Regions from separate parts of the Trichococcus shcherbakoviae genome, predicted to be linked through region 2. Evidence: predicted binding sites of a transcription regulator. Region 2 holds the regulator's gene; each other region holds the start of a gene.
What was found. Region 2 encodes LexA, which represses DNA repair genes until DNA is damaged. Its sites were predicted from a motif close to CNAACANNTGTTNG; they were not measured.
Positions count from the first base shown of each region.

Region 1: ACKPBX_RS07225 (Y-family DNA polymerase) is a predicted target of LexA. The motif match lies at 7,962-7,975, and genes of this name have one in related genera.
Region 3: uvrB (excinuclease ABC subunit UvrB) is a predicted target of LexA. The motif match lies at 1,569-1,582, and genes of this name have one in related genera.

Region 1 covers NZ_OY762653.1:1,497,388-1,508,218, forward strand. Annotated here, with positions in the region: gene ACKPBX_RS07185 (IS1380 family transposase) at 288-1,607, opposite strand; gene ACKPBX_RS07190 (helix-turn-helix domain-containing protein) at 2,070-2,585, opposite strand; gene ACKPBX_RS07195 (transposase) at 2,924-4,438, opposite strand; gene tnpA (IS200/IS605 family transposase) at 4,473-4,883, opposite strand; gene ACKPBX_RS07205 (hypothetical protein) at 5,114-5,365, shown strand; gene ACKPBX_RS07210 (helix-turn-helix domain-containing protein) at 5,748-6,017, shown strand; gene ACKPBX_RS07215 (hypothetical protein) at 6,045-6,293, shown strand; gene ACKPBX_RS07220 (hypothetical protein) at 6,357-6,569, shown strand; gene ACKPBX_RS07225 (Y-family DNA polymerase) at 8,010-9,395, shown strand; gene ACKPBX_RS07230 (hypothetical protein) at 9,364-9,786, shown strand; gene ACKPBX_RS07235 (general stress protein) at 9,909-10,253, shown strand; gene ACKPBX_RS07240 (general stress protein) at 10,318-10,689, shown strand; gene ACKPBX_RS07245 (hypothetical protein) at 10,821-10,831, shown strand, end outside.
Region 2 covers NZ_OY762653.1:239,659-250,489, forward strand. Annotated here, with positions in the region: gene ACKPBX_RS01015 (DEAD/DEAH box helicase) at 30-3,254, opposite strand; gene ACKPBX_RS01020 (lysophospholipid acyltransferase family protein) at 3,424-4,041, shown strand; gene ACKPBX_RS01025 (ABC transporter ATP-binding protein) at 4,138-5,913, opposite strand; gene ACKPBX_RS01030 (ABC transporter ATP-binding protein) at 5,910-7,664, opposite strand; gene ACKPBX_RS01035 (YneF family protein) at 7,751-7,981, opposite strand; gene lexA (transcriptional repressor LexA) at 8,224-8,847, shown strand; gene ACKPBX_RS01045 (adenine phosphoribosyltransferase) at 8,934-9,446, opposite strand; gene recJ (single-stranded-DNA-specific exonuclease RecJ) at 9,463-10,831, opposite strand, start outside.
Region 3 covers NZ_OY762653.1:2,749,997-2,760,827, reverse strand. Annotated here, with positions in the region: gene uvrB (excinuclease ABC subunit UvrB) at 1-1,522, opposite strand, end outside; gene rpsT (30S ribosomal protein S20) at 1,785-2,039, shown strand; gene holA (DNA polymerase III subunit delta) at 2,406-3,440, opposite strand; gene ACKPBX_RS13055 (DNA internalization-related competence protein ComEC/Rec2) at 3,464-5,779, opposite strand; gene ACKPBX_RS13050 (ComE operon protein 2) at 5,800-6,309, opposite strand; gene ACKPBX_RS13045 (helix-hairpin-helix domain-containing protein) at 6,370-7,062, opposite strand; gene coaD (pantetheine-phosphate adenylyltransferase) at 7,213-7,728, opposite strand; gene rsmD (16S rRNA (guanine(966)-N(2))-methyltransferase RsmD) at 7,733-8,299, opposite strand; gene ACKPBX_RS13030 (YlbG family protein) at 8,344-8,664, opposite strand; gene ACKPBX_RS13025 (YlbF/YmcA family competence regulator) at 8,669-9,112, opposite strand; gene ACKPBX_RS13020 (CAP-associated domain-containing protein) at 9,191-10,234, opposite strand; gene ftsW (putative lipid II flippase FtsW) at 10,419-10,831, opposite strand, start outside.

The DNA of each region.
Region 1 (10,831 bases), 1.3 Mb from region 2:
TGGCATTTTGGAGCTTTTTGAACTTAGCAGCACTACTATACTTGATCTATTTACTTGTTAAGATTGTTAAAAAAATAAAGTGAAACCTGAATTATTCATACCACCCCAAATCTTGATATGAACAACTCTATTTCATCTGCAATATTGGATTTTTGGCAGAGCTGTTATTTTTTCCCTTTCAAAACGTCTCTTAGAGACGAAAAGAAGCACAGAATGCGATTGTTATTGTGTTTTTGGGCATACTAATCCCTTTGTTCGAACGATTTTTTTAAATTTACGGGGTCTCCTCACCAAGACAAGGATTGAATTTGCCGTAGGATATGAAAAAATTCATCTTGGTAGACATGATGGGTGCTGAGTTTTAGCATCATGCGTCTTCCGCTGTGGATCAGTTTCCCAGCGATCTTGAAAAACCGAAGACGAATACTTTGTATCTGTAGGCCTCTGGCCTTTTCCGGGAAAGTTAGTGTGCGTATGAAATTGTTGATGTTATAGGAAAGGACGCTGACCATCATGCGGACGGCATTCTCCAAGAAATGAGAACTGTCTGTCTTGTCGAAGAAGAAGCCATTCTTGGCTTCCTTGATGAAATTCTCCATCGTACCTCTCTTCCAATACGTTTGATAGATTTGTTCAGCCGAGACGGCATTGGATAGATTGGTGATAATGAATTCATGGTGAAAAATCAGTTCATTAGCTGCCCTGACGGAACGAATACAAACCCTACGGTCATGCTTCCAAGTGCCGGCTTGATAGCGAGTCGAGTAGAAATGTTCTTCCCGCTGACTCCATTCGGTCTCATCCCCAACTTGAACAAACTCTTCCGCTATCTTGAATAAGCAGAGATTTCGTTTGAGCCGAATGACGTACTGATGCTCTTTTTCTTCACAGAGGTCATACAGTTCCGGTGCGGCAAAGCCACTATCTGCGCGAACAAGAATGGTGCTGACCGGAACAGTCTGATTATAATGCTCAAGAAGCGGATTCAAAAAATCGGCTGCTCCGTTTGAGCAGTATGTGTTTCCGGAACGCAGTTCCGCCTTCAGAAAGTCCTTGGTCAGACCATCGAATGCGACAAGCGGATGATAACCAATCGTTTGATAATGTGCATTGAAAGCCGCTTCTTCTTGATCGCCGTAGGTGTCACAATAGGTGGAATCCAAATCCAATACCATTTCTGTTGCATTACGTTGTATGCGTACCTTATCCAGCATTGCTTGATTGAGCGCTTGTAGCTGCAAAAGTGCATCGGGACTCTCACTAATGCGATCCCAAAAACGCGAAAGCGAAGGTTGTGCAGCCAATGTACTTTTTTCAAGCATCTGTTGGAAGAAAGGATCATGGCGTAAGATGTTGGCAGATGCATCGGTATCATAGCCTGCAATTAATTGGAAAATCAGTTGTTCAAGGATGGATTCATTCGAATGTGTAGGTGAAAGACGGGAGTCTTGAAATTGGAGCTCATTCTCCATCAACTGTTCGAATCCGATTGAATGAAGGAATTCTTTAACCAAAACGAGACCAGCATCCGTGGTCAGATTACCTCCAGTATTTGTAACCGTCATTTTTGCATTGAATTTTAGAGTGTTTTCATGTAAAGTTGCCATTGAGAGAACCCCTTTCTATGGTTGTTGGTGGTACATTAACCATAACAGATAGGGGTTCTTTTTTCACACCTTTTGGGTGTGAACTGGAAAGACAAAATATGTTGGAAGACTAACGTTTCCAGACGTTTTGTGAAAATCTATGAATAATTCAGGTGAAATTGTCTAGTTTTCCGATTTACTTCAATAACTACTCTACTTTATTCTTTGCAATAACTGTATTTGCAAAAAAAAAATCGATGGTGCCTATTAAGAACAGGAGTGTCAGGATATGAAAAAAATTACATTTCTTGTACTCGGGTTATTGCTGCTGTATGATCAACGGAAGTTATAGAATTTCGGGAAATAAAACTGGCTTATGGGAAGCAAGCTACTTATTACTTAGGTTGGAAAATGGGCATATTGAATTACAATCATTATTTGCGAGCCACAATCAGGAGTGGTTTCTTAAGCGTTACATATTAGCTAACCCATATATTCTACTGTGGGAGGTGCTCCCCAATGAAAAATGGTGCTGAGCAGAGCATAACCTCCCCAAAGACTAACTAAAAAGCAAACTACAGAAGCCATGATCACTCCTCTATGGAAAGTGTTTGTTGCTTTGTTTCTTTTTAGCACAATCGGCGCAATCAGGATTCCTAAAGGTGTGACTAAACAGCCAATGAGAGAAATAATTAATAAAGCCAATCCTTCGTCCCGTTCGTAACCAGACCGGATATGGTCGAGCTTCTGTTGGGAATCCTTAATTTTAAAATTATTCTCGGCTATCTTTGTTTTTAATCCTTGATTTTCCTTCAAGAGGTCATCTATCGAGATTTCATAATACTCACTTAAGCGGACCAGATTATCCAAATCAGGGTAGCTGCTATTATTTTCCCATTTGGATATGGACTGGCGGCTAATATTCAGATGTTCAGCTACTGTACTTTGGGAAAGCCCCTTGTTCTGCCGCGTTTCCTTCAATTTTTCTCCTAGTAACATTCCATACGCTCCTTTAAACCCATTTCCTTCATGATAAGGTATATTGCCCCTTTTTACCAGAAATCGATTAGGCACAAATTAGCAGCCAGCAGTTACTATTGGCGCATGCACCTAAAAAGTGCGAAGATCTGACTGCTCCCCATGGATAAATCCAGGGGGTTCCAAGGGCTGTTGGGACGTCACGGACTGTACTGGCGATATTTCCAAAAAAGTGGAGATGTCGTTTTTCTATTTCCGTTCTATTCCCAAAAGCCCTTAGACTTTCTCAACAAGGCGCCCGATGGCACCATTCGCGTTGAAGGCTCACAGCTGAACCTTTTGGTTGCTCTATCCATTTGTTAAGCTAATTGAAAATCTCGCAGTCCGAAATTGCAGGACTGGCGTCCGGTTGATTGGCAGAGCGTCTGGATGCAGGTGTCGTGGTGCGCCATGAAGGTATCAAACGTCGCGCTACATTTTGTGCGGTCAGTCTCGTTGCGTGTCGGTTGGCTGTTTTTCAGGAGGAACGCACTGTACAGATCCCGTTGGACAAGCTGCCCGGCAACAAAGGTCGTACGTTCATCACGTGTCTTTTTGATATACGTATCGTTTACGTGGTTATACTGGCTGGCACGAAATTTAAAGGTATCCACCTCGTAAAGCGCACCCCCTTCTTGGGGTGCTTTTTGCTTCACGATGGCGATCAACATGGCCGGCGCATGATAGCCGATGGACTTGCCATAGCGTTTCTTGCGGTTGAACCGCCCGTTCTTGTTGACGGTCGTTTCTTTAGCCCGCTTCATCAATGCACGGAAATCCATAGCTTCCACATAAACCTGATTACCCAGTGCCAGGATGGCATTGGCGGTTTTGTTGTGAGCTTCTTTTAATGCCACCGCCCGACGACGGTAGAGGTCCTTCAAGCGAAACCTTATTTTCATGTAGTTCTTGCTCCGTACCCAAGTCAACTTGACACCCTGCTTGACGGTACCGTCGACAGTAAAGTTGGCGGGGTTGGTTGCGCGGCGACTCCGGTCCAGTTTTCGTTGCAACAGATGAATCGCGTGGTCATAGGACGCTCCTTCTGGAAATAATTCCTTCAAGATGACGCCGTCATCACCTGCCACCGCCACCGTAGAGGTGCCGATGTCGATGCCCACTTCCGCATTCGGAGCGGGTTGTCGGCGGGGCATCCCCGTATTATTGTTGCGTTTCACTGGTGGAATGCCTTCCAACACTAGTTGCAGGAAGTATTGATCGCCGCCCTTGAACGCCTTGCGTACGATGCGGCAGTATTTCACCCGGTGCAAGGAAAGGGATTCCTGAACGAATAAATCGTTGGCACGCATAGTGACGGGCAGAATCAGCCCGTTCCACTCCAAACGGTCGCCTTTGAAGCGCATGCCTGTAGCGTTCGACTTGCCCTCCAATGATTCCAGCTGGCCGAACTTTTTGAAACGTACCTTTTTGCCTTTGCCATACAGAAGGGAGGACACACTTGTCCAGACCGCAGAAGCGATTTTTTGTGCGGTGAAGCTGTCGATATGCTTCTTGTACGCCTCGCGCATCCGCCCGATGTAAGCATGCAAAGCGTATTCCGTCATACCGAAGGTCTTTTGGATCGTTTGCAATTCCTTGTTGCATGCCGTCACACGATTCTTGTCGTTTGCTTTGATGGACAAGCGGCGTTCTGCCAGCACATCTTGGTATCGATGGTTCTTATACAACTCTGTTAGCTGCGTCTGCGCATGGTACAAGACCTTGTTATACAATTTTTCAGCAATTTTGAAACGCTTATCCAGCACTACTTGTTCATTTTGATGTGTAACAAGTCCCAGCTCTACGACGAATGAAGCTGTTTTGCTTTTAGCCATACGTGTTCCTCCTTTCTTGATGATTGCTTTGCATTTACTGGCGTTGTGAGGTCTTTTGGCTTTGGATGTATTGCTTGATCATTTCAAGCGGTGCCCCACCCACTGTGGAAACGAAATAGCTATTCGACCAAAGAGTGGGTAGCTTCGTCGTCAGTTCCTTAAACTCCTGTCTCAGCACGCGGGAAGAAACTCCCTTGATGCGTTTGACTGCTTTGTGAACCCCGAATTGTGGATCTATATCCAATAGGAGGTGAACGTGGTCTGGCATGATCTCCATTTCCTGAATTTCGACGGATAGACCGGTGCACGTTTCTACAATGAGCTCCTTTAAGCGTGCCGCTACTGGTCCGACAAGGACCTTTCGCCGATATTTTGGACACCAGACAACATGGTAGGTACAAGAATAAGTGATGTTATGATTTGATTTATATTTTTTATTTCCCATACATTGATTATACAGCGAATTCCCACATAACACAACTGAGTGCACGTCTTATATCCCCATAGCTAAAGCAAGGGGCTTTACGACGATCTTTCGGTAAGCCGCTGGGTGCTTTTAAATTCCTCCCATTTAGCCTAAAGTAAAGACATAGATAAAAAATATCTATAAATCACGTTATTATACGGAAAGTACATTTTTCGTATAATAACTAGAAAAAGAAAGTAAGAGGTCCTATGAAGAATATAAAGATTATAAAAGCTATCCTCTCCATTACAGTTTTCCTTTTAGGCGCTTATAGTTTACTCACTAAGAATTTTGCCTACCAGAATCTCAGTATGTTCTGTGCGGGTTTGCTAGTAATCACAATCGGTATTGAAGAAAGTAAGAAAGGTAAAAATCGGGGATGGACTCTCCTTTCTTTTGCCGCAGCCATCATACTAGGACTGGCACTGATTCACTCTACTATTCTATTTTTTACTTCCTGACTTTTGAGCTCCCTTCTGATTTTCTGGATGAAAATACTGTACAGGCATTTGAAGGAATAGATAGACTAAGACTTATCAGTATTCTGATTAGCTATTATTAAAGGAAAAATTCTGTTGAGAGCCCTATGACTCAAACGGCGAAAAAGAGCGAAAAGTCTATGATAAAATGACAGACTTTTGCTCTTTTTTGCATAGCTGACGGTTTAGTCCGGAAAAATGGACTCATGGACCAGAAGCAAGCTCATCATATAAACATATTATTATTTATATATTTTTTGTGATACTATTGTAACAAATATCTTGTTTTTCCATGGATGCAAGGACCGCTTGCTATACTATTTCTTTTTTTCTACTACACTGAATACGAGGAGCACATTGTGATATGAATAATTTGAATGAAAAATTGAAGCAGCTGCGGATTGATGGTAAATTCACCCAACAACAAATAGCCGATCATTTATTCGTCAGCAGACAAGCTGTTTCCAATTGGGAAAACGGGAAAAATATCCCTGACCTCAGCACCATCATTTTACTCAGCAAATTTTATGATATGTCCCTCGATACTTTGTTGAAAGGAGAGAAGGAAGTGATAAAGAGGAAGAAATTTCTAGTGAAGATTAATTTTATAGACGTTGTGCTAATAACTTCTTAAAAATAGAGAGATAGAGGTTTAAACATCATGAATTCTTATAAGCAATTTTGTCAGAACCATCCGTATCTCAATGTCCTAATAAGTTTGTCTATAGCAAGTCTGATAGGAATTGCTGCAGAATATATTATTAATGGGGATTTCATTGGTTCTGGATTCTATACTGCATCATTTTTAACGTTGCTTGCGTTGTTAAGAGTTAGACGTGAACGAAATAATCTTAAACCAAAAGAAAAATCTGACTACGTTGCAGAAGATGAAAAACATAAAATAGATTAGTAAGGAAAGCGGAAACAATAAAAAATTTCGCTTGTTCCTTATTTGGTAATAGGAGGACATCCCGTGAGAATTGCAATTTTTATCATTACCACAGTAAAAAGTATTGTGATTGGTTTGTTGCCGATCCTAATGATTCATACAATGGGCGAAGAGAACTATTCTGAGGGTTTCTATCTGTCCATTTACATCATGAAGTGCATTTTTTCTTTAATCGCAGTTTGGGGAATAAGCGAAGGCCTTGTGACATTGCTGCATTCATTCGATAGCGATGAATAAATCAGTAATCAACTCAATTGCCACTTGGTATTTTTGAAATGTAACGCCTTATTTAAATTTTTTTTGAGAGGAAATCAGATTATGCAATTCCCCCGAAAACAACGGAGTCATGGTGCCATAGACTATCTCAAAAAGAATAAGTACCTTCTTGTCATATTCATTTACTGCATTGTAGCTGCATTATTTTCTTCCCAACTCATTTTTGAGTATGGCGAAACTAAGTTTTATACAGCCTTTTTCCTGGGTGGTTTCCTGCTGATTGTTTTCCTTAAAGTCGTTTCTATAGCAACCTCGTCTAAAAAAGAAAAGTAAAGTGAGGATAACTATGACAGGCATTCTCAATATCAAAATAAAGAATATTTCTAGCGCTCAGAGACGATGGTTTGCAAAAATACGAAGTCTGATTTTAGATAGAAAGGTGATCCATTCATGCAAATTAAATTCGTAAATTTCTCAAAGCTGATGTTTATTCTCTTCATGACGTTAGGCTTCGTGCAATATTTTCTTTCATCCCAATCATATCCTTCTTATACATCCAGAGGTGGATACATTTGGGTTGCTACAATAATTTTATTCTTTTTGATACGGACATTCAAAAACAACTCAGGAAATTATTTACAAAAAATACTCGATTATGCGGTAATTTTGCTTCTTGCTCTTTATTTAATCATCGGAATATTTTAGATGATTTCCCCATAACACTTACAAGACTGACGGAGGGTACAAATGAAAAATACAAATTTCTCATTAAAGGTTTTCTTTATCATTCTTTTTCTTAGTTCTATCATCCTCAGTTTTTTTTCGGATGATTTTTCCTTCCTGCCCAAAGAATTTAACTTTGATAGTATCCTGTACCTCCTCATCCCCGCTCTCGTTTTAAATAGTAATCTTGACGATCACAGGGTAGACTCCAGTAAGACACTTTCAGCAAAGATAATTGATAGTATTTTTATGTCACTGTTCAGTCTTGCTTATGTTTCGTATGTGTTGAATTTGTTTATGCTTTATGCTCAAACGCTCTGATTCAGTAGATAAAGGAGAGGCCATGAAAAAAATCTACTTGTTTATGTATACGGCAGCATTCCTTCTCTTCCTTCTATATTTCGTGGTAATACCTCGCCAACCATTGCCTTTCTCAAATAAAGTCCATCTACTTCTGATATTAAGTAGCGCGGCTATGACATGGGGGGCAATCAAACAAAATAACCGGATCAGTATGTTTTGTGGTATAAGCGTTTTTGCACTTATATGCATGAGTTGGATTGTGCAGATCATGGTTCAGCATTTTTAACATATATAACAGGGAAACTTCCTTTTTGGGGAGCTTCCCTGTTTTTTCATATTTCTTTTATCATTTCCCAAAAATATTTTTCACTGTTCGCTTTACAAAACCAAACACACGTTCGTATAATAGGGACATAGAGATTGGAGACGATTTTTATGTATGAAACGGAATTGATTTTTGATTATGCGAAGGAACCCAGTCGCGATATCCTTTGCATCGACTGCAAATCCTTCTATGCGAGCGTGGAATGCGTGCGGCGCGGGCTGCATCCGCTCGAAACAAAGTTGGTTGTCATGAGCTATCCCTCAGCCGACCCGAAAGAGCGCGGCAGCGGATTGATCTTGGCTTCCTCCCCGGCCGCCAAGAAGGCTTACGGGATCTCGAACATCAGCCGGGCCAGGGACTTGCCCTTCCCCTATCCGCCGGGACTGGTGATTGCGGCGCCGCAGATGCGGTTGTACATGCAGAAAAATACCGAAATCAACACTATCTACAAGAAGTACGCGGACGAAGCCAACCATCACGTCTATTCGATCGACGAGAGTTTTGTCGATATCACCGGTGCCCAGAAACTTTTCGGGAAAAACTCGGCTTACGAAATGGCCAAACTCATCCAGGCTGACGTATTGCAGACGACCGGCATCTACACAACAATCGGCATCGGCGATAACCCGCTGCTGGCTAAGTTGGCGCTCGATAACGCGGCCAAGCATCAGCCGGATATGATCGCTGAATGGCGTTATCCGGATATCCCCGATACCGTCTGGAAGATCCCGGACATGACCGATTTTTGGGGCATCGGCAAACGGACCCAGCTGCGGCTCAACCAGTTGGGCATCTCCTCGATCCATGACTTGGCGCACACCAATTACTATTATTTGAAGAGCAAGCTCGGCGTCATCGGCGCGCAGCTGTATGCTCACAGTTGGGGGATCGACCGCAGCTTTCTGGGGGAAAAAGTCAAAGTCAGCTCAAAATCCATCGGCAATTCACAGGTGCTCAACAAGGATTATGTGGTGCGCTCCGAAATCGAGATCGTCCTGATTGAAATGGCCGACCAGGTGGCGACGCGCCTGCGAAAATCCGGAGCCAAGACCCAGCTTGTGAGTCTGAGCATCGGCTACAGCATCAACTACATCGATCAGCTGGGCAGGACCGGATTCCATCAGCAGCTGAAAATCCCGCCCACCAACGCCTCGAGTGAACTAGTGGCCCATATCCTGATGATTTTTGACCAGCATTACAAAGACCAGTCGATCCGGAACGTCGGCGTAGGTGCCGGAAATCTGATCTACACGGATTTTCTGCAGCTGGACCTGTTTCAGGAGCCTGATGAACAAGTAAACGAGCAAAAGAAGGATCTGATCGTCGATTCGATCCGCAAAAAATACGGATTCCGCTCACTGGTGCGGGCAGTCAGCCTATTGGAAGGCGGCCGTGCGATCGCGCGCAGCTCGTTGGTGGGCGGACACGCGGGCGGCATGTCCGGATTGGAGGAAGGTGAGGAAAATGCTGAAAGAACCAAGAAAAAGGACGGATAAGGTTTTTGAGGACTACAACGACTACCATGACCGCGGCATGATCAAGTGGGTAACGGCCTACGCGATGGATGAACTTGTAAAGTCCATCTCTGCAGGAAAAGCGGAGGCCATGAAGGACATCCCGATCCTCCCTCAACTGAGCCCTACCGAAATCGATGAAACCTTGGCGGTAGCCTTGAAAAAAAATCGCCGGGTATCGATCCAACTGAACCAAAAGGATCGCTTCGGGCGCCAAACAGAGTCCATTGAAGGCTTTTTTAAAGGCTATTGCGGAGAGGATGAAATCCTGATCGGCGAAGCATGGGTTCCGCTCGACCGCATCCGCAATGTGCATATTCTATACCAGGATAAATGGTCAAAAGTGGCGGTGTTCAAACAAAATCAATACTGATCCAAAAGGGAAGCGGCACGCGAACAGCATTGACAGTGCGATTGTTGTCTTTTTTGATGCAAAGGCTTATACTCAAATCAAAAGAGAACGCTTTCTTTTCTCTTGAGAAGGAGGACATTATCATGACTTATACCATCCAGACCAGCGTCCATTCCATTGAAGAGTGTAAAAGGGCTGTAGAGGAACTGCATAAAAAAGGCTATACGAAAGAGCAGATCACCTTGGTGACGAACAATGCAAGCCAAGAAGCCATCTTGGAGAATTGGGACCTTCGCGGTGCGGACAGTGCGATTTTCTCCAGCCATTCGTTGCTGGAAAAGGTCAACAATCTGTTCAACCTAAAGCAATACGAATATTTCCAAAAAAAGACCGGGACTTTCCCCAAAGGCATGGATTTTATTGCGGACCGCATCGCTGCCATTGAAAGCGGCAGCATCGTCATCATTACGAAGGAAGCAGACGAATAACAGTTTTCTGCTCGACTCATCAAGCAGCTCTGTAAACCATGAAAAATGAAAGGACTGATGTGATATGTCAAAATTTGTGGCAGGTTCGTACGCAACCGTCGAAGCTGTGGAAACAGCCGTCAAAGGCTTGCTCGAGAAAGGACACAATGAAACCGATCTCCTGTTGGTGACCAACTCACCGGATAAAAAAGAGCGGTTGGCTAAAAAAACAGGTATTGAAGTCATCAGCGAAACAGGACACGATGAGAATTCCGGCTGGAAGGATCTCGCCCCGCTCTACCCGTCCTTCGATGAGGAGGCCCTTTACGAGCCCTCCCCTCAGCATCCTTATCCGCAGTTGTCACCGGAACAGGAAGAAGAGCAGGAGCGCAAAATGCAGGGCTACTTCTCCGAATTGGAGGAAGGGAATATTTTGATCATCGTAAGCGAGAATTAAAAACTACGGGATAACGAAAAGGCCCAGGATACGTGTTTTAAGTATCCTGGACCTTTTTGCATGCTATGATAAAATTGAACTAAACAATAAAATCTATTTCCTATTCAAAATCTGGATGCAGGAGGAAACAAATGGATGCAGA
Region 2 (10,831 bases):
GGCTATCAGGCACCCTCATTACTGTTTATTCAGGATTGGATCCCCAAAATTTGCTTGATGTCATCGTTCGTCAACCGTTGTCGGCTGAGCGCTTCTTCCCCTTCGGATACGATCAACTGATCAAAGAGCATCTTTTTGTCCTGCTGCAGCTGATTGATTTTCTCTTCGATGGTTCCTTCTGCGATGAAACGGTACACCTGCACGTTTTTCTTTTGGCCGATGCGGTGTGCTCGCCCGGCAGCTTGTTCTTCGACCGCCGGGTTCCACCATAGATCGAAGAGGATGACGGTGTCAGCGCCGGTAAGGTTCAACCCGGTGCCTCCAGCTTTCAGGGAAATCAAAAAGACATCCGTGTGGCCTTCGTTGAACTGATTGACCAATGTAATCCTTTCGGCGGGAGGCGTTTTTCCGCTGAGATAGAGATGGCTCAAATTCTCCTTGACCAACTCTGCTTCGATCAACTTCAGCATGGACGTGAACTGTGAAAATACCAAAACATGCTGGTTGTTCTCTTGGGCATTTTTCAATATTTCGACAAGTTGTTCCAATTTCCCCGAGCCGCCTTCGTAGGCCGCATCCACCAAACGGGGATCGCAGCAGATTTGACGCAGACGGGTCAATCCGGCCAAAATCTCCATGCGGTTCCGTTGGAAATCTTCACTGTCATAATCAGATACCTTTTCCTGCAGTTGCTGCAGGTAGGCCAGATACATGATTTTCTGGTCACGGTTGAGGCTGCTGTATAGATCGGCCTCTGATTTTTCCGGAAGATCGCCCAGAACATCCGCCTTCAGCCTGCGCAACATGAAGGGCTTGGCTGTTTTCGAAATGTCCTCAAGCGACATTTTTTTGAATTCCTGCAGTTTCGGGAACAATCCAGGCAAAATCAATTGGAAGATCGCCCAGAATTCCGTCACGCTGTTCTCGATCGGCGTACCGCTCAAAGCGATATTGACCCGGGCGTTCATCTTCGCGATGGCACGGAAGGTCTTCGTATTGTAGTTATTGACGTACTGGGATTCGTCCAGAATCATCGCATAGAAATCGCATTTTTGATAAGATTCGACATCCTGCCGGAAACTTTGATAAGAGGTGATCGCAATTCCGTTCTCGGGCAGCTGGGACAACTGTTCTTCCCGTTCCTTTTTCACGCCGCTGATGACGCTTATCTGAAGCAAGGGTGCAAATTTTTGGAATTCGTACTTCCAGTTGTAGATCAGTGAAGCCGGTGCGATGACCAAAGCGGGCTTTGCATCATTTTTCCCTTCCTCTACTTCGCTGAGCAGAAAGGTGATCAGCTGGAGCGTTTTTCCGAGTCCCATTTCATCAGCCAAAATACCGCCTAAGCCGTAGTTGGAAAGAAATTTCAGCCATCTGAATCCGGTCACTTGATACGGACGCAAATCCGCCTGCAATGTTTTCGGCAGTTCAGCAGGAAACTCGTTCGGGTGCTTGATGAAATGATACAGTTCGTTCAGGAAATCTTGGCTGCCGACCTCAGGATTCAGATCATTGATTTCTTTTTCGAGCGTCATGCTCTTGATCATCGGCATGGAGAGTGTCCCATCATGAAGCTGGGACTCATCTTTGATTAATGAGAGGAAACGATTCATCTCTTTCATTGTTTCCGTCTCCAAAGATAAGATGCGACCGTCTTCCGTCTTGTAGTAGGCATCGTTTTTTTTGAGGCTGTTCAACAATCTGTCTATTTCATTTTCCGAAATGCCGCCGACATCAAACCGGATATCCAAAAAGGAATCCCTTGTTCTGCGTTGGACCGACGTTGACACTTCCGTGTTTTCCACTATCAGGTTCTGCAGGTCAGGACTTAATTCGACTTCTGCATAACGGCGCAAAACAGGTATTTTCCTGTAAAGAAAGCTGAATAGGTCAACATCCTTAGAAGCCAAAAAAGACACTTGGTTTTCGATTATGTTGAATTCCAGATTTTCCAATACCTGCAGGATCCGCTCTTCCCCTATTGTGTCCCTGATCAGGAATTGGGACTCTGTTTTCGATGCGCGGTTCTGTCGGAAGACCGTTTCCCCGTATTTGAAGAAAATTTCCCCTTTTATGCGCTTCGCCGGGCCACGGAATTGGATGGAGACAGTCAACGGCTCATCGATGATGTTGCGTTCCAGTTCTTCGCTGAAGTGCACCGTCCCGATCTGTTTCAGCAACGGGATGACATAGGTCAGTAAATCCGATACATCGGGCTCTTCGATTCCGATCACATTTGAGTCGTCAAAACGTTTTTCAAAGAACGAGAGGTACCCCAATAGTTTATGTTGCTGCACACTGAGCGGATGAACTTTATTCCCCTCGATCAACCAGTCGTAATCCAAGAGCTGGATGATATTCTCAGCCTGGATGCGAAGTTCTATTCCCTTGCCTTTCTTTCCCAGCAGGAATTGATAGCCCGGTTTTTCGGGACTGATCTGCACATCCGGATACGTTTGCTCGCCGGCGATCCATTCGACCCGGCCGGTTTGGATCAAATCTTCCAAAATGGAGTGCGCTGAACTCGGCGGAAGGATCAGATAGGAATCCAATTTTCTGGCCGTGACATTCAGCAATTGCTTATTCAATGCAGCGGGTTGCTCCTCCAGCAGTTTATGCAGCCGGTAGATGATGGGCTGGTCCATTTCCTGTATCTTCACTGTCCGGAAATCGATTCCATCACCGAGACGGTATTCCCATTTTTCTTGTTTGATGAATTGTTCCGTAAATTGTTCGATATTGGTGACCATGTAAGGTTTATCGACCCCTGCCCGCAAGGACAGAGCCAATACATGCTCTCCTGTATTTTGCATTAAGTTGTTTGGTTTCATGCGCAGAACCTGCAGTGTATACTGCACTTGAAAATCTGCTTGGATATTCAGGCTCTGGGCGCCTTTGTTTTCTTGGAAGAAAATCTGCGTCAAGTCATTCACAAATTCTTGACCGGCAGTTTCCGCATCGACCTGAAACTGTTCTGCGCTGCTTTCCGTCAGAATACGGGTACCGCATTTCTCCTTCAGATACAATTCAACAGCGATCGTATGTTTGCAGTACTGATGGTTTTTCCAATACTTGCACTGACATACATCCTGTTCTCTGGCTGTCCCGTCTAAGGTGACATGATACATTTTACTGCCGAGCACCTCACAATGCCACACCTGGCTGTGGAAATCCGGTTGCACGGATAGCACGCGATCCTCATTCACATATTCGCGTCCCTCTTGTATCAACTTGTCCGGCATACTCCATTTCACGCTATCACTTCCTCTGCTTCTTGCTTTCCATCCTTTATTGTACTGCAATTTCGTCGAAAAATATACCTTCTTCCCCATTGATGGCGGCAGGAACGGAATTTTTAACTTGAAATATTCCACAAACTATCTCATACTGATTAGCATAATGCCAAAGAAAAGGAGCCCTGTCATGTTTTTTAAAACAGTCGTCATCATTGTGAGATTTCTGTTCCGTATCCTGAACGGGAAGACTGAAATCCAAAATAAAGAGTATATTCCGAAAGACACAGTTTTCATCATTGCAGCACCACACAGAAGTCTGCTGGATCCTATTTTCATTTCGTTCGGCGTGTATCCGCACGTATTTTCATCAATGGCAAAGAAAGAGCTCTTCAAGGGGAAATTCACGAATTGGCTGCTCACACACCTGAACGCATTCCCTGTCAATCGCGAAAATCCGGGTCCGAGCGCCCTGAAGCAACCTGTTTCGATCCTGAAGGAAGGCAAAACCAGTCTGCTGATCTTCCCGACCGGATCGAGACATTCCGCAGAAATCAAAGGCGGTACTTCATCAATCGCCAAGTTGGCCAACGTACCGATCCTCCCGGTTGTCTATCAGGGTCCACTCACATTCAAGGACCTCCTGAAGCGCAAAAAAGCGACAGTCCGCTTCGGCCAGCCCATATATCTACCAAAGGAAAAGCGGATTTCCAGAGATGAACTGGCTGCCTATGACGAACTGCTAGGAACCACTTTCCGCCAATTGGATCAAGAGATCGATCCGAATTTCGTCTACGTAGCAAAATAAAACGCCTGACATACGTTTTCGGGTCAAAAGACAATCAAAAAAACAGCGCCGGAATATTTCCCCGGCGCTGTTTTTTTGTTGTTGTTTAACACGCGCTCAATCGTTCATCGACTGAAGCATGTACATGTCATAATAGGTTCCCCGTTTGGCTATCAGCTCTTCATGTGTGCCTCTTTCGATGACACGGCCTTTGTCCAGCACCAGGATCAGATGGGCATCGCGAATAGTGGACAGCCTGTGCGCGATCGCAATCGTCGTTCGGCCTTCACGCATCTTCCGCATGCTTTCTTGGATCAGGAGTTCCGTTTCAGTGTCGATATTGGCTGTCGCCTCGTCGAGGATGAGAACTTTCGGATCCCGCAAAATGGTTCGGGCAAACGAAATCAATTGTCTCTCACCGCTTGAATAACTGGCTCCGCGTTCGATCACTTTTGCATGATAGCCTCCCGGCAGCGACTCGATGAATGAATCGGCATGCACAAATGCAGCGGCTCCTTCGACATCGCGGTCGGTATAATCCTTGCTCATCAAACGGATATTGTGCGAGATGTCGCCGTAGAATAGGAAGGAGTCCTGCAGGACCAAGCCTATTTTTGAGCGGATCTCATCGATTGGATACGTCTTGATTGATTTCCCATCAATCAGAATATCGCCTTTCTCAAAATCGTAAAAACGCAGCAAGACATTGATGATCGAACTTTTACCGCTGCCTGTATGTCCTACCAGCGCGACCGTTTCGCCCGGATTCGCTGTAAAGCTGATGTCCTTAAGCACATCCTGTTTGCCGTCATAAGAGAAGGAAACGTTTTTGAATTCGATCCTGCCTTGGATGATTTCCAATTCCGAATCTTCGGGTTGGCTTGGCGCCAATTCGGTATTATCCAATACGCTCAGTACCCGCGAACTGGAGACGATGCCGTCCTGCAGGGCGCTGAGGTTATCCATCATCATCCCCATCGGACGGAAGAAATTTTGGATGTAGGTAGTGAACGCATAGATGACTCCCAGCTCCACGACGCCATTTAACGTCTGATAGCCAAACAGCCAAAGGACGATCGCCAACGCAATTGCCTGCAACAAATTGACGATCGGCATCAACATCAAGGCGTTCATCTGGACCATCGCTACGCGGCCTTTGCTGTAGTCGTCATTGATCGCATCAAATTCCGCGCGCAGACGTTTTTCTTGGCGGAACTGCTGGATGATTGCCATACCGGAAATCGATTCATTCAATTTCGTGTTCAGTTGGCTCAGCCTTTCGCGCATCGTGCGGTAAACGCGCGTGCTGTACTTTTGATAATACCAAATCAGACCGGCCATGATCGGGACAAAAACGATGAACAAAAGGGAAATCTGCTTATTCAATGTCCACATAGCGATGAACACTGTGATGATGCTGAAGATCCCCTCTGCCAAGGCCAAAAATACATTCCAGAATTCCTTGATGGTTTCTGTGTCATTTGTGACGCGCGAAACGATCGATCCGGCCGGCGTCGTGTCATAGTAGCGCATCCCCAATTGATTGATCTTACGGAAAACGGCATTGCGGATATTCTCAACGGTTTGTTCAGACGCCATGCTGAAAATATAACGCTGCAGATACGTGACCAACATCTTCAGCAGGACGACTCCTACATAAACCAACGCAAATAGCACACTGATGTTGGTCGTGACATTGCCGACAGCCAGATAATCATCCATATAAATTTGGATGATGCGCGGTGCAACAACATTGACCAACGACAACGCGATACTGAAAAGTAAAGCGAACAAAAATTTATAGCGGAAAGGATGGGCAAATCGGAAGATGCGTTTGATTACCCGGAGTTGTTCCTTCACTGGAATTGTCTTAGACCATACTGATCCACTCATGCTTCATCCGCCCCTTCCAATTTGGTTTCGAGTTGTTGTTTTTCGTACATCCTGCGGTACCAACCGTCCTGTTCCATCAACTCATAATGCGTCCCGCGTTCGACAATGCGCCCTTCATCAAGGACGATGATCTCATTCGCATGCATCACGCTGCTGATTCGATGGGCGGCAATGATTGTTGTCTGCTCGGCTCGCTTTTCCTTAAGCCCCGTCAGGATCGCTTCCTCTGTCTTCGCGTCCACCGCGGATAAGGAATCATCCAGGATGAGCAGTTCCGGTTCAGTCACCAAAGCCCGCGCGATCGCTATCCGCTGTTTTTGTCCACCGGATAAGGAAACGCCCCTTTCACCGACCAACGTATCATAGCCATCTGGAAAACCGAGGATATCTTGATGGATGGCAGTCAAGAGCGCTGCCTCCTCTACCTTTTGCTGGCTGATGGATGGATCAGCGAAACGGATGTTTTCCCTGACGTCAGAAGAGAACAGGAAGTTGTCTTGGGGAACGTAACCGATTCCGCTCAGCAATGCATCCAATGAATAATCACGGATATCGATCCCGTTGTAGTTGATGCTGCCGGCATATTGGTCATACTCACGCAACAGCAGACGGAAAATCGTACTTTTGCCCGATCCGGTTCTGCCGACGATCCCTAACGTTTGTCCCCGCTCCAAATGAAAGTTGACATCCTTGAGGCTGATTTCTCCGCTGTTCGGGTAACCGAACGAGGCTACCTGGAAATCCAAATCGCCTGTAACCGGCGTCCGGATAGCATCCTTCTGCTCCTGGATCGTTGATTTTTCCTTCAGAAGATCATCGATCCTGCTGTAACTGGCACTGCCTCGTTCCAGCACATTGAATAATCTGCCCACTGCCAACATCGGCCATGCCATCATTCCGATATAACTGATGAACGAAACCAGCTGACCGATACTGATGCTGCCCTCCACGACAAAACGGCCACCAAAGATGATCGTCAATGCAAAAGAAAGCCCCAAAATAAGTTGGATCGCCGGATCAAACAAGGCATCGACCAAGTAGACAGCTTTATTTTTCGCGACGACATCCTTCGTCATAGCCTCGAAATCATGGATATCCTCTTCTTCTTCGCCGAATGTCTTGATGACCTTCACGCCGGATACACTCTCCTGCGTTTTGTCATTCAGATTAGAGAAAGCAGCTTGGGCCTTGCGGAAACGCTTGTGCATCTTCTGTCCGAGAATCCTCGACACCAGCGTCAAAGCCGGCAGCGGAATCATGGCGATGAGCGTCAAACGCCAATCGATCAAGAAGAACATTGTGAAAAGCGTGATCCCGCCTGAAGAAATCGAATCCGCCAATGTCAGGATGCCTGCGCCTGCGACCATCCTGATCGCATTCAAGTCATTCGTCGCATGCGCCATCAGATCGCCGGTCCTGTATTTCTGGAAAAAGACAGCGTCCATTTCGGTGAAATGCTTGAACAATCGTGAACGAAGTATCTTTTCCAACTCTGCCGAAGTGCCCCATATCTTCATCCGCCAAATATAACGGAAAAGGTACTGCAGGATGCCCGCAATCAATATGATTGCCGACCACTTCCACAAAGAAGCCATCGTTAAGGTCCCTGAGGCAATTTCATCGATGATTATTCCGACAACGCGCGGCGAAACGACCTGAAGAATAGCCACAATGATCAGGAAAAAGACGCCCACAAAATAAGATTTCCATTCTTGACGGAAAAACCAACTCAATTTTTTGAAAATACTCACGTATATTACTCCCTTCTTACCTGTATCCGGACAAAATAAAAATGTGGAACCGTAGAGATCCACATTTTGTATATTATTTCATTAGTCTATTTCTTTTTCTTTGTTGATTGTGCTTTCATAGAAGCCATGATCTGTTTTACTTTTCTTTCGGATGGTTTTTGACCCATCTGCATCATCATAGAGCGCAACATTTCTTCATTGATCGGTGGATTTTCTTCAAAATATTTTACCATATAACGTCTTGCAAGGAAAAATCCGCCAACCGCGCCTATTACTATTCCTAAAATGACCATCATTACCCATGCTGTTGTTGACACGTATTCATCCCCCTTTCCAAAGCATTCATTCGTTAATTGTACTAAAGATTATGAGAAAAAGAAATAGCAATCACGCATAAATTTAGCGATTTTTCGAAAACGCTTCAGCTGTTGCCGGTTTCGGGAGAATTTTGAGCATATTCTTGCGTAATCCCCAAGAATATGCGAACATCTGTTTGATTTTTTGGATGATTAATGGTATCCTAAACTTATAAAATTAGGATTACGGAGATGATGATCTCATGGTTAAAAATAAAGATTCACGCCAAATTGAAGTGCTTCAATACATTTATGAAGAAGTCCAAGAAAAAGGCTATCCGCCGACCGTTAGGGAAATTGGGAATGCAGTAAAACTGTCCTCAACATCCACAGTGCATGGCCACCTGTCGCGGCTTGAAAAAAATGGCTTCATCCAACGCGACCCTACAAAACCACGTGCGATCGAACTGACCCAAGCAGGTCTGGACAAACTCGGGATCATGTCGGATAAAATGCCGTTGTTGGGTACCGTCACAGCTGGAGCTCCCATCTTGGCTGTCGAAGAAGCAACCGATTATTTCCCGGTTCCGCCGGATCTGAAATCCGCTTCCGGAAGTTTGTTTATGCTGAAGATCCGCGGAGAAAGCATGATCGACGCAGGCATATTCGATGGCGACTCAGTCATCATCAGAAAACAAGCCACGGCTGAAAACGGCGATATCGTCATAGCCATGACGGACGATGATGAAGCGACCTGCAAACGATTCTACAAAGAAAACAACTACTATCGTCTGCAACCAGAAAATGCGAGCATGGATCCGATCATCCTGGATTCCGTCATCATTCTGGGGAAAGTAGTCGGTCTGTACCGGAACCACATTATTTAACGGATAGTCCCCGATTGTTGCAAAAAGGCTGCCAACTACTGGCAGCCTTTTTGCGCGTCTATTCATTTTCGGATTGTTTGTTGTTCTTAGTATTCCATCAGCGTGAAGATGTCATACCCTTGGATCAGGTCACGGCCCTTTAAATCCAACAACTCGATCAGGAATGCCAAACCGACGACTTCTCCGCCTAATTTTTCCACCAATTCGATGGTTGCGGCTGTAGTGCCGCCAGTTGCCAACAAGTCATCGCAAACCAGCACTTTATCTCCAGGAAGGATGGCATCTTGATGCAATTGCAGCGTTGCTTTTCCGTATTCTAGTCCGTAGGAAACTTCCACCGTTTCGCGCGGCAATTTGCCTTTTTTGCGGGCCATTGCGAATCCGCAGCCTAATTCCACAGCGACTGGGCAACCGACCATGAAACCACGCGCTTCAGGTCCGACTACTTTATCGACATTCAAATCTTGGGCATATTTCACGATCTCTTTGATTGAATAGCGGTAAGCTTCTCCGTTCGCCATCAAGGGTGAAATATCGCGGAAAATGATGCCTTGTTCCGGGAAATCTTTGACATCAGCAATATATTGTTTCAAATCCATTTTGTGTTCCTCCTAATTATTGTACCATCATCTGTTCATTCAACCATTTCGTCAACTGCGAAAACGGGCTGTAGATGAATACCTTCTCAGCTTCCATTTTCTGCAGGCGATCTTTGTATACTTGAGTGTCGTTCAAAGCCCTTTTGACAGGGTTTTTGACCTCATTGATGAAACCATTGTCTATTGTAACAAATCCCGCCTCCAAAAACACTTGAATCATAAAAATGGCAAGATTTTTTTTGATTTTTAAGTATTCTGCCAAGGCATCTAACCGATTTCTCACATCGATATCCTTATGTGAACGGATATATTGGTAAAACTTTGCAAACTGGTCTTTCGGAGGGATTCCATCAGCATAAACGCTGTTCGATTCATGAGAGACGACATACACATTTTCGAACTTATTGCTCTTCAAAAGATCAGCCAGCAAATTCATCTTCAAAGGACACTCGAAAAGCACCAGGTTGCTGGCGCTGACATCCTGCAAGGCGTCCGCTGTATTGTCAGTGAGCAACGCGGCGTTCGAACTGTTCGGGATGCGCTCATAAAATTGTTTCATGATGCCGGAAGTCGAAAACAGATACAAGGCATCTTCCACAGCCAATACCGAATCGTGGATGACGGAACTCCTTTTGTCGAAAAACTGGACATGTTTGTTTTTGATGTCCTTCAGCTGCAGTTGCGGTTTCGCGCTATCCCGCCAAACGTTGATCGAAAGCTCCCCGATGAGGGAAACGACATCCGCTTCGTTCAAGTGGTTGCTGATGCTCCCCTTGTTGAAGCCGATCACGTCCAGAAAGAGGTTTTTGTCCTTGAGTTTGAACTTCAGATGCTTGTTGTCGGCACCAATCTGTCTGATGTCCGTCAAAGGTACATTTTGGAAGCCGAATATAGGCTTTGGATTATCGGTCCCATAAGGTTTAAGCAATTCCAATTCCTTCAAAAACGGCAGCGTGACATCGGCAAGCGGCAGTATGGCATCTATGTAAATGGATTCGCCCAACACGATCGCATCGTGATAATCAGCCGCGTAGCTGTTTATCTTTTCAGTGAAGGCGGACAAATCGGCAGCGGGAAGGCTCATGCCTGCTGCCATTTTATGCCCTCCGAACTTCGCGAGAAGGTCCTTTGAATCGGTCAACGCACTGTAGATATCCAACGCTTCCGTGCTGCGTGCCGACCCTTTCGCGATGCCGGTTTTTTCGTTGATGCGGAATAAGATTGCCGGGCGTCCGAATTCTTCGACCAACTTGCTTGCCACGATCCCAAGAACGCCCTCGTGCCAATTCTTGCTCCCCAACACGACAACATCCGGCATGCTTTCATTCTTTGCCAGTTCGGCGCTGGCTTCTTCATGGATGGATTGGACAATCCCCTGTCTCTCG
Region 3 (10,831 bases), 410 kb from region 2:
CCTCCCGCAAAAGATTGATGCCGATCAATACATCAAATTCTCCCAATCTGAGCTTGCGGATGATTTCCGCGCGCTCCATCGTTTTGATTTCACTGTGCAGATAATTGACTTTGATGCCAACTTCCTTCAGATAATCGGTCAAATCTTCCGACATCTTCTTCGTCAGCGTAGTGATGAATACCCGTTCATTGCGTTCGACGCGCAAATTGATTTCACTGATCAGATCATCGATCTGGCCTTTGATCGGACGCACTTCCACAATCGGATCCAACAAGCCGGTCGGACGGATGATCTGTTGGGAAACATAAGGGCTTTGTTCATATTCGTATGGTCCCGGTGTCGCTGAAATATAAAGGATCTGGTTGACCCGTTCCTCGAATTCCTTCAACATCAACGGGCGATTATCCAAGGTGCTCGGCAGACGGAAGCCGTATGCCACCAGCTGTTCTTTCCGTGAACGGTCTCCGTTGTACATGCCGCGTATTTGCGACATCGTGATGTGCGACTCGTCGATGACTGTCAAATAATCATCCGGGAAAAAATCAAGCAGCGTGTATGGTGGCTCTCCAGGAGCGCGTCCATCCATGTGCCTGGAATAGTTTTCGATTCCGTTGCAGTATCCCATTTCCATCAACATTTCCATGTCGTAGTTGGTGCGCTGTTCCAAGCGTTGGGCTTCCAGCAGTTTGTTTTCTTCACGCAGCACTTTGAGGCGATCCTTCAATTCTGCCCGGATCATATCGACTGCATGCAAAGTCTTTTCTTCATTAGCCACGAAGTGAGTGGCCGGAAAAATGGGGAAATGTTCGACGTCGTTCTTGATTTCTCCGGTCAACACATCGACTTCCCTGATCCGATCGATTTCATCCCCAAAAAATTCGACACGGATCGCCTCGTTGTCGCGGGATGCCAGAAAAATTTCGACCACATCCCCGCGCACACGGAAAGAACCGCGCCTAAAATCGATATCATTGCGTTCAAACTGCATTTCCACCAACCTGCGCAGCAGTTCATTCCGCTCCATCTCCATCCCTTGCCGCAAAGATAAGGTATGCTCTTTATAGTCCAAGGGATTCACCAGACCATAGATGCAGGATACGGAAGCCACAACAATAACGTCACGCCTTTCCAGCAAGGAACTGGTTGCGGAATGACGCAGTTTGTCGATTTCATCATTTACGCTGGATTCTTTCTCTATATAAGTGTCACTGGAGGGAACATACGCTTCGGGTTGATAATAGTCATAGTAACTCACAAAATATTCGACGGCATTGTTCGGGAAAAATTCCTTCAATTCGCCATACAATTGCCCAGCCAACGTTTTGTTGTGTGCAATGACAAGCGTCGGCTTGTTTACTTGCTGGATGACGTTTGCTACCGTGAAAGTCTTGCCGGTCCCGGTCGCGCCCAACAAGGTCTGCGCCCGTCTTCCCAGATTCAAGCCGTCGACGAGCTCTTTGATGGCTTCCGGCTGATCACCACTTGGCTGGTATGGAGAAACTAATTCAAATTGATCTTTCATCTGGATGATTCACCTCTTCACTTACTTTTAAAACTATTTTACCACCCAAACATACTTTCGTACACTTTGGAGCTTTTGGCATGGCCTTACACGATTTTGACCCAACAATTTCAAATAAAGCATCCCGGAATTCCGGGCAGCAGTGATTAAAAAGGGAATCTCTTTCATTTTTTATTGCACAACCCTCGAAAATTATGTATAATATGGCATGTTGGCAAAACAGCCTAATAGTTATAGAAATAAGGAAAGAGGGGTGAACCCAATGCCAAATATCGATTCAGCAATCAAACGTGTTCGCACTAGCGAAAAAGCTAACCTAAAAAACAACGCTCAAAAGAGTGCTATGCGTTCAGCTATCAAGAAATTTGAAGCTGCAGTAGCAGAAGGCGCTGAAAATAGCGAAGAATTATTAAAGGCAGCAGTTAAATCTATCGATTCAGCAGCTTCTAAAAACTTAATTCATCAAAACAAAGCGTCTCGCGACATTTCTCGTTTAACTAAAAAATTAGCAAAATAATTTTTTGATTTAAGAGACTTCAAAACGTAAGGCCGAAGACAGACCAGTTCAACTGGTCTGTCTTCGGCCTTTTTCGTATGTAAAGTAATTTGTATAACTTATCAAACTAAGAAGCGTATCACCGCAGGTGTTAAACTGATTTGCAACTTATTTCACGCATCCAAAATGATGTCCAGCTTCACGGGTAAGCCCTTCGGAAATTAGATAAATCGTACCTATTGCGCTCTACGATGCTCAGTTGCATGGGAGTCTTAGGGATTCATCCCTTAGAGTCCCAGTACAAGGTGACCGTAGGGAACGTTGCATGGCACGATTTCCTAAATTTCTTTCAGGCCTGAGCGAACCCGTTCCGCTTTTCTGATCGTTTCACTGTTTGGGCATTGCGTTTGCGTAGCGGATCAGAAACAGCTCAAATTGTATGTCCTTCAGCCCCTGCCCTGTCTTCATGTTGTATTCCGTCTCGACCAATCCCTGAAAAGCATCCGCCAAGACCTTTTCGGAAAGGTTCCTCACTTGTTGGAAAGCAAGTTTGACACGATAAGGATGGATCTTCAATACTTTGGTGATGTCGGTTTGTTGATACCCATTTTTTGAGAGTAGCTTCACTTGCAGCAAGAGCCGGAATTGCCCTAAAAGGATGGCGTTGATTTTGATCGGTTCCTCTTTTTGGAGCAACAGATCCCGGTAAATCTGGATGGCCAGATACGTGTTCTTGTTCAGAACCTGCGTCACCAATTCAAAAATATTTTGTTCCAGATTTCGCGGGATCAAGTCGATCACCATCTGTTTTGTGAGTTTCTTGTCTTCAGATCCGGCGAGAAACAGCTTAGGCAACTCTCTCATTCCCCGGGACAGCTGATTTTCGATCCGCTCGTAAAATAACTCGAGTACGTCGCGGTCCATCTGATAGCCTTCATTTTTTATCATATCCCCCAAAAATTTGCGGGCTTCTTTTTCCGCTAAAGGAGAAACATCCACAGTGACGGCCTTCTTAGCCAAGAGTTTCGATATTTTTTTTCTGCTGTCCAATTTTTCGTAAGGCGCAAAAATAGCCAGAATTGTTGAGGGCGAAGGGTTCTCGAGATAACTCTCCAGCCAACCAAGATCATGCTCCAGCCCATTTTTGGGTTTTTCGGCCGTCAAAAACAGCGGGTTTTCGATGATGACCAAACGTCTTTCCCCAAAAAAAGGCAGCGACTCCGCATCTTCAAGAGCCCGATCCACCAACGTCCCATCCATATTGAATATGCCGACATTCAAATCCTTGTCGGCTTCGTCAACCACCGTACGCAGCAACAGCTGCTTCGCTTCTTCTATAAAAAAATCTTCTTTGCCCAAAAATAAATAGACCGCCTGAAGCTGACCTTTTTTTATTTTGGACATCTCCGTTGTATAATTCACGTTTGGACCACCATTCATCATTTTTATTTTTTGTTCTCCAAAATGGTTCGCCATTCTGTTTCTTCTGACCCATACAAAAAGTGGATAGCGCCCTGTCGATCCGTACGAAATATAGGGATATTCCGCAATTCCAGACGTTCCAGTATTTGCGCATCCGGATGTCCATACCGGTTCTGTTTTCCAGCCGATATCAAGGCCAATTCAGGTTGGACATGATCCAAGAAACCTTCCGAACTGGATGTTGCGCTGCCGTGATGACCTATTTTCAGGACATCGGTCTTCAGATCAGGATAAGTCCGCATCAGCACCTCTTCACCTTCTTCTCCGAGATCGCCTGTGAACAACCAATCCAAACCGCCTATGCTGGTTTGGATGACCAATGAATCCTCATTTCCGCCTTCACCCGGCGCTAAAGGTGCCAGGATGTGAAAAACAAAATCGGCATCAATCTCTAGATCGACCTTGCCCAATAAAGGGAAGAGACCCACTTGATGCTGGCTTTGCAGTTCAAGGAGCACTGCGGCGAAAGCCGCATTCCCCTCCGCTCCTTTAGGGAAATAAACCGCATCGATCGGCAACCCTTCGGCTAGTTCCCGCAACGAACCGACATGATCCTGATCGGCATGTGTCAGAAAGACCCTGTCCAATTTTTTCACGCCTTCCGCTTTTATTATCGACACAAGCTTTTCGCCGGCGGTGGTCGCTGTTTCCCGGACTTGCCAAGCTTCCCTTTCAAAAGTGATCACGCCTCCCGTGTCAATCAGCACGGCACTACGATGAAAGGGCGTTATGATCAGAATGGCATCCCCCTGCCCCACATCAAGCATGACGACTTTTCCGGAAGCCGTCAGCTGGTGGGCGAAGGAAAACAGTCCGACAGCAGCCATCAGGAAACAGAGCACACGGATATCCCTTTGTGCCTTTTCAACGCTCAGCAAGAGCAACACCAAGGCGATCCAGACCAGCGCAAAATAAAAGGCAGGCGGTCTCCCTGTGACGAGTGACGCAAAATCCAAATCCGCAGCTGCTCCAGCGAAGGTTTCCAACAGGGTGAGCAAGTTGTCGGAAACGGCGCAAAGCACCCCCAGAAACGGGGCTTCCGGAAAAAAAAGCACCGCGAAGAACAACAACCAAAACAGCGGAAAAAGCAGCCAGGAAAAGAAGAAGGAAAAGATCACATTCACAAAGATTCCAAGCCAGGAAACCTCAAAAAAATGATAGGCGACAACAGGAAAAGAAACCATCGTCATCAGCGCCGTCAAACAGATATCCTTCAACAGCCCATTCAGTTTCCATTCCGCACTCACCGGAGCAACGAAATACAATACTCCCGCCAAAAGATAGCTCAATTGAAAACTTGCCGAATAAATCAGCAGCGGATTATAAAAAACAGCAACCATCACCGTAAGCGCGAAGGCATCTTTCGCTTCAATCCGATGGCCGGTGATTTTTCCCATCAAAAGGATAAAATGCGTGCAGATAGCTCGGAAGACACCGATTCCCCACCCGGTCAACACACCATAAGCGATCAAAAAAACGACCAGCAGCTTATTTGTAGTCTCATGGCTGACTTTCATCCGCAAAAGGATATAGCGCATCTGAGACAGCAGCAACTGGATATGCATGCCGGAAATCGAAAAAAGATGCAATAAACCGATCCCGCGATAGGCATCCAAGGTATCACCCGCAATAGTATGCGACTGATTGAATAACATGGTTTGAATATAGTCGGTCGTCTGGACAGCAGGCAATTTTTCCAGCATCAAAATGATGGATCTCCTGATGCTGCTTGGCCAGGACCAGAAAGAACGATCCTCACTTAGGGACTGTATCGCTTCGACAGTAACGACCCAATGGACGCTTTTCGCATTCAGATAATCTTCAAAATCAAATTGATGCAGATTCCTCTCAGCTTCCGGCTTCTCCAACTGGACTGTGGCCACGACCCGTTGGGGAAATCGCTGTTGTTCCCAGTTGAACTTTTCTTCTTCCGTTCCGATCGTGTAGTAGAAATAAACGGTTTCTTCCTTGCCTTCCGATTGCAGCAGGGCTTCCCCTGTCAACAGATTGCCGTTGATCCGCATGTCGTTCGGATCCAACTGCAGCGCAGCTGTTCTGATTCCTTCCGCTTCCTGAGCAGAGAACGCAGATGCACTTGACCACTGGTGGACCAGCAAGCTCAAAAGGCTTGCGGTCACTACCGCAGCAGCAATGAAGTTCAGAAGCTTAGATTGCATAAAGAAAAGGCGCGCAAAAATGGCAAACAGCAGTACCCATGCGAAAACGTTGGTTCCGTCAAAACCAAGAATGGTCAACGGGAAGACGAGCAAGGCAGGCAAAAGCAGATAACCTTTAATGGTCAGTCGTCATGATGACCGCAACAAGCAGCAGAGTCATCATCTGGTTGTTCTTTTCGTTTCAGTAATTGAGAAAAATAATCCGGATCGAGGGGAACTTGTTCATACGGAATGTCCATTGTATCCAAAAGATGGACGGCGTAGGAGTCATTATGGTAGTCTTCCAAATAGTAGATTTTCTTGATGCCGGCCTGCAGAATCATTTTTGTGCATTGCAGGCAAGGGAAATGTGTCACATATATTTCCGCATCCTGTGTCTGAGCGCCGAATTTGGCGCACTGCAGGATCGCATTCATTTCCGCGTGGATAGTGCGGACACAGTGCCCGTTCACGACATAGCAGCCCTCATCGATGCAGTGGACATCGCCGGAAACACTTCCGTTGTATCCTCCGGCTATGATGCGTTTGTCTCTGACGATTGTTGCCCCTACCTCCAAGCGTTTACAAGTGCTCCTCAGCGAGAGCAGCACGCTTTGTGCCATAAAATATTGATTCCAAGGAATTCTTTCCATGCAGTAACCTCCATCCATATATAAAATTAAGTATACAAGAGCCGCTCCCTTGATTCAATTTTATTTTGCTCCGACCGTGATTAGATTTTTAAACCCCTCGAAGGTTTTTTCACCGATTCCTGAAACTTCCATTATTTCCTCGATCGTCTGGAAAGAGCCGTTCTCCTCACGGTACGCGATGATGAGCGCAGCTTTTTTTCCACCTATCCCATTCAATGTCTGCAGCAATACCGCGTCTGCCGTATTGATGTCCACTTTCTCGGTTCCGGCCTCCTCGTTTCCGATTTCTTGTTCGGTCAGGTTGTTTTCCGGCACCGCAATCGGCCGCTCGGCTGCTTCCCCGACTGCAGGAATATAGATCACCATCTGATCCGTCACGCGCTGGGACAGATTCACTGTGTCGGCATCAGCCGTTTCACTCAAGCCACCCGCCAAATCAATTATGTCAATGACGCGCATATCAGCCTCAGCTTGGTATACACCCGGATTTTTTACGGCCCCCTTGATGTCGACAATGATGATTTCCTGGGCCGGCCCCGACTCTTGCGGCTGCACTGGCGTCTGATCAGACTCAACAGAGCTTGCCGCCAGATAAGTTTCATCCAACTGCAGTGACTCGGTGTCGGTTTCTGCCGTATTGCCGGATATCAATCTGCCCAAGCCAAAGAGACATACCGCGAGAAACATAAACAAAACAGCAAATCTGATCACTTCCCGTTTATGCCCAGCAAGCCATTCCCGAATAGCATCCAAACTATCCCTCCTTTCGCATCCACTGAAAACATACGCAAAAAGGCACAGAAACATTCAGCCATTCGAAAAAATTATCCACCTGGTCATCAAAATAAAAAGGTCGGGACAAGAACCAGCGGCTCCTCTCCCAACCTTATGCACATGCTCGATTCATTCCGATATTTTTTTCCCCTTGAACGCGCTATCCTTGAATTTCTGAAGGATAGCGGCGTTGATGTTGGCCGGCACCAAGGTGGATACATCCCCGCCGAACATCGCGACTTCCTTGATTAGGCTGGAACTGAGGTAACGATAGTTTTCCGAAGACAAGAGAATCACCGTCTCAAGATCGGGAGCCTGCAGCTTATTCATCGAGGCAATGCTGTGTTCATACTCGAAGTCCTTTACGTTTCGCACCCCGCGCAAAAGCGCACAGGCACCGACATCCCTTGCCATTTCGATTGTAAGCCCACCGGTATGGCGGATGACCCGGACCTTCGGAAAGTCACGCAAAGCTTCGGCAACCAACTGAATCCGTTGCTCACCGTCAAATAATGATTGCTTGGATGTATTGGTCGACACCGCAACGACGATTTCGTCGAAAACAATGGCTGCACGGGAGATCGTATCGATGTGCCCGTTTGTCAAAGGGTCAAAACTCCCTGCAAATAGTGCTGTTTTCCCCATGGAATCACCCTTCCTGATAGTAGTCGAACATTTCGATAGCGATGGTCCCATAAACGGCACGCTTCCATTTTCCGTAAGGGCCGATCTGTTCAGGCAACGTGTTCTCCTTTGCCATTTCACAAACAAATACGGTTTCTTCGTTGACTAACTGCAAAGCGATCATTTCAGTGATGTCAGCCACTGTCTTTTCTTCAGCATACGGCGGATCAAGGAAGACCAAAGAAAATTGCGTATTCGGATTTTCCGAGGCAAAGACACGCAGATTTTTTCGCGCATCCCCTGCATAAATAGTGAATTTCTCCGCTTCCTTTGTGACCGCGATGTTTTCCTTGATCGTATCAAGCGCTTTTCGGTTCTTTTCGAACAACACCGCTCTGTCTATCCCGCGGGAAACCGCTTCGATTGATAAGCCACCGCTGCCTGCAAACATATCCAAGCTGATTCCGCCATCAAAGAACGGACCGATGATATTGAACAAGGACTCTTTGACCTTGTCCGTCGTTGGGCGTGTATTGCTGCCAGGAACGCTTTTCAATCTGCGTCCTTTGTATTCTCCTGCGATAACTCGCATCTGTCCTCACCTACAAACAAATATTTTTTATTTCGATATACATTCTAAAAAGAATATGTCTTCGTTTCAAAAGCGGATACGTTGTATTCCGATTCAGGATTACTGCGATCTTTCCTGTCAGGAAGAGCATTCTTCAGGGTCATGTCGATTTCAGGACGATGCGACAATTCCACTTTCCTGACAAAATGCAGACTGTTCAATTTTTCTGCTGTAGCCTGTGCCTCTTCTTGGTCGACGTACAATAAGACATACTTCATTCTGTTGGAAACATAATGGATATAGCCGTATCTTTTCAAATTTTTGATCTGTCTCAAGGTATAGACCCAGACGACGATGCCCTGCCTTTTGGTCACTTCTAAACTCATATGTTTACCCCCTACTGGAAATATGTATCTGGCAAGCTGCAGGCATGTTTGATTCTCCTGATTGAAAAAATGGGTCCCCTGCAGAAACCAATATATTCGGTGAAATGGCATGCGCCAATCGCTCGGAAACCTTGTCCAAAAGCAGTTGCAATTCACGTTCCGCTGTCCGAAAGCGATAGACGGATTCATCCAAATCCATGATCCGCTTCGCCTGGTAAACGCGTTGTTTGATTTCCGCATAATCCGGTGCAAATTCAGGGTAGGCTTCGACCCGTTCGTATGCCTCTTTTGCTTCATTGAATGCCCTTATCTTAGCGTTGGCCTCTTCATTTTTTGCCAGAAGACGCTTTGCTTCCTTATAAGATGACATAGTTTCTCCGCTGCAGATTGCTTCCACAAGCCGGAATGTTTGGTCTTCCAACGCAAAGTACGCTTCATTGATGATCATCTTATTCCCCTGCCTCGTATGTGTTGATGATGTCTACTTTTTAGTATAGCTTGAAACGACGGGCGACTCAACCGTTTTTTATGGTTCTATCGGCTGCTCGCTCAAAAGGATCAATTGGTAATGCTCATTGCCCGCGACGGCGTAGCGCGTCAGATAGTCATCAAATATCACGTTATCCTCTTGCAGCACCTTCAGGAAGAGCGCAGGAACACTGTAGACATCGTCATCAAAAACAAAGGCCGTCCGCGTATCCGGGGCAACTTCCGCTAATTTTTTCTCGATGCGTTGATCCGATAAAGTGAAGGCCGCGGTAAAATCATTGATTCCTGCTTCACTCGGCATAAGCTCGCCTGTAGCCGTAAGCAACTCTTCGGATTCCTGGAACATAGTCAAGCCTCTGCGTTCGCGCAGTAAAGCTAAAATGCTTTTGATTTGCAGTACATTTTCTTCATCCGCAGCAACGCTTCGTTCCCAGTCATCACGTCCGACTTCATAGGATTCGTCTGAAACGATGGAATAATATTCCAAATCCAGCAGCGCCTCATTCGAAAGGAAGTACATCCCATAAACCGTTTCTGTCACGTCGTCAAACAGCAAAATCACAAAGCTGTCATTCTCGAACTGAATCAATGGCGCTAATTTTTTTTGTTTTTTGGACAATGCCAGTTCATACGGCGTATCACCGACAGTAAGTTGAAAATCCCTTGCCAGGTAACCCTCATCGAGTACATTTTCCTGCGTCATGCCGATTGTGTACATGCCCGTTTCGATTTTGTTTCCCAAAATATACAGGGAGCGGATGATATCATCCTTGACGCCTATTTGGATGTAGTCAGTTGCATTTGTTCCGAATATCCACCATTCGCTGTCTCCATAGGCTTTGCCTACGCGTATCGGATCCCCGTGTTTGGCCGTGTAGGCAGCAATGGGCTGACCGATGTAGGATTCATAACCCGTCACAGGCAAAGGATACCCTTCATTTTCATCAATGGATGCTTGCTCGTTCCTCACAACGCTTGCAGGCGGTCTTGTTTGATCCCCGTTATCCACATAGAGAGGGAGTGTATAGGCTATGAAAGTGAACAAAATGAAAAGTGATACTACTTTGATGGAAAATTTCATCCCTATCCCTCCTTGTGATTTCTGAACGTTCAAGATGGCACGATTACCACGATAAATCTTATTATACTCTATTTTTGTTCGATACGAAAAGCTTTCCGGCAACTGCTGCTCCGAGGCATCCGCTGGTTGCGGAATCGAAGCCACCATTCAAAAAAAGAGCCGGATTCCCGGCTCTTTTTCCTGTTTATTTTGGTTGTTTGGAAATCTGATCGTTGATGTACATATTGTTGACTATGCCGATCGAAACAGCGGATACCAACAGGCTCGATCCTCCGTAGCTCACGAACGGGAAAGTGACCCCGGTCAATGGCATCAGACCGGTTGCACCACCAACATTGATTACTCCCTGGACCAGGAACATAGTGCCGATTCCGATACAGACCAGTTGGGCAAACGGATCTTTGATTTTGATTGCATCCTTAAAAATACGATAGACCATATAGAAAAACAGCACCAAAACGAATGCGACACCCACTAGACCCAACTCTTCCCCGATGATGGACAAGATGAAATCGGTGTGGGGTTCCGGCAGATAGCCGGACTTTTGGATGCTTTCACCGATGCCTACACCGAAAAGGCCCCCCCTGCTTAAAGCGT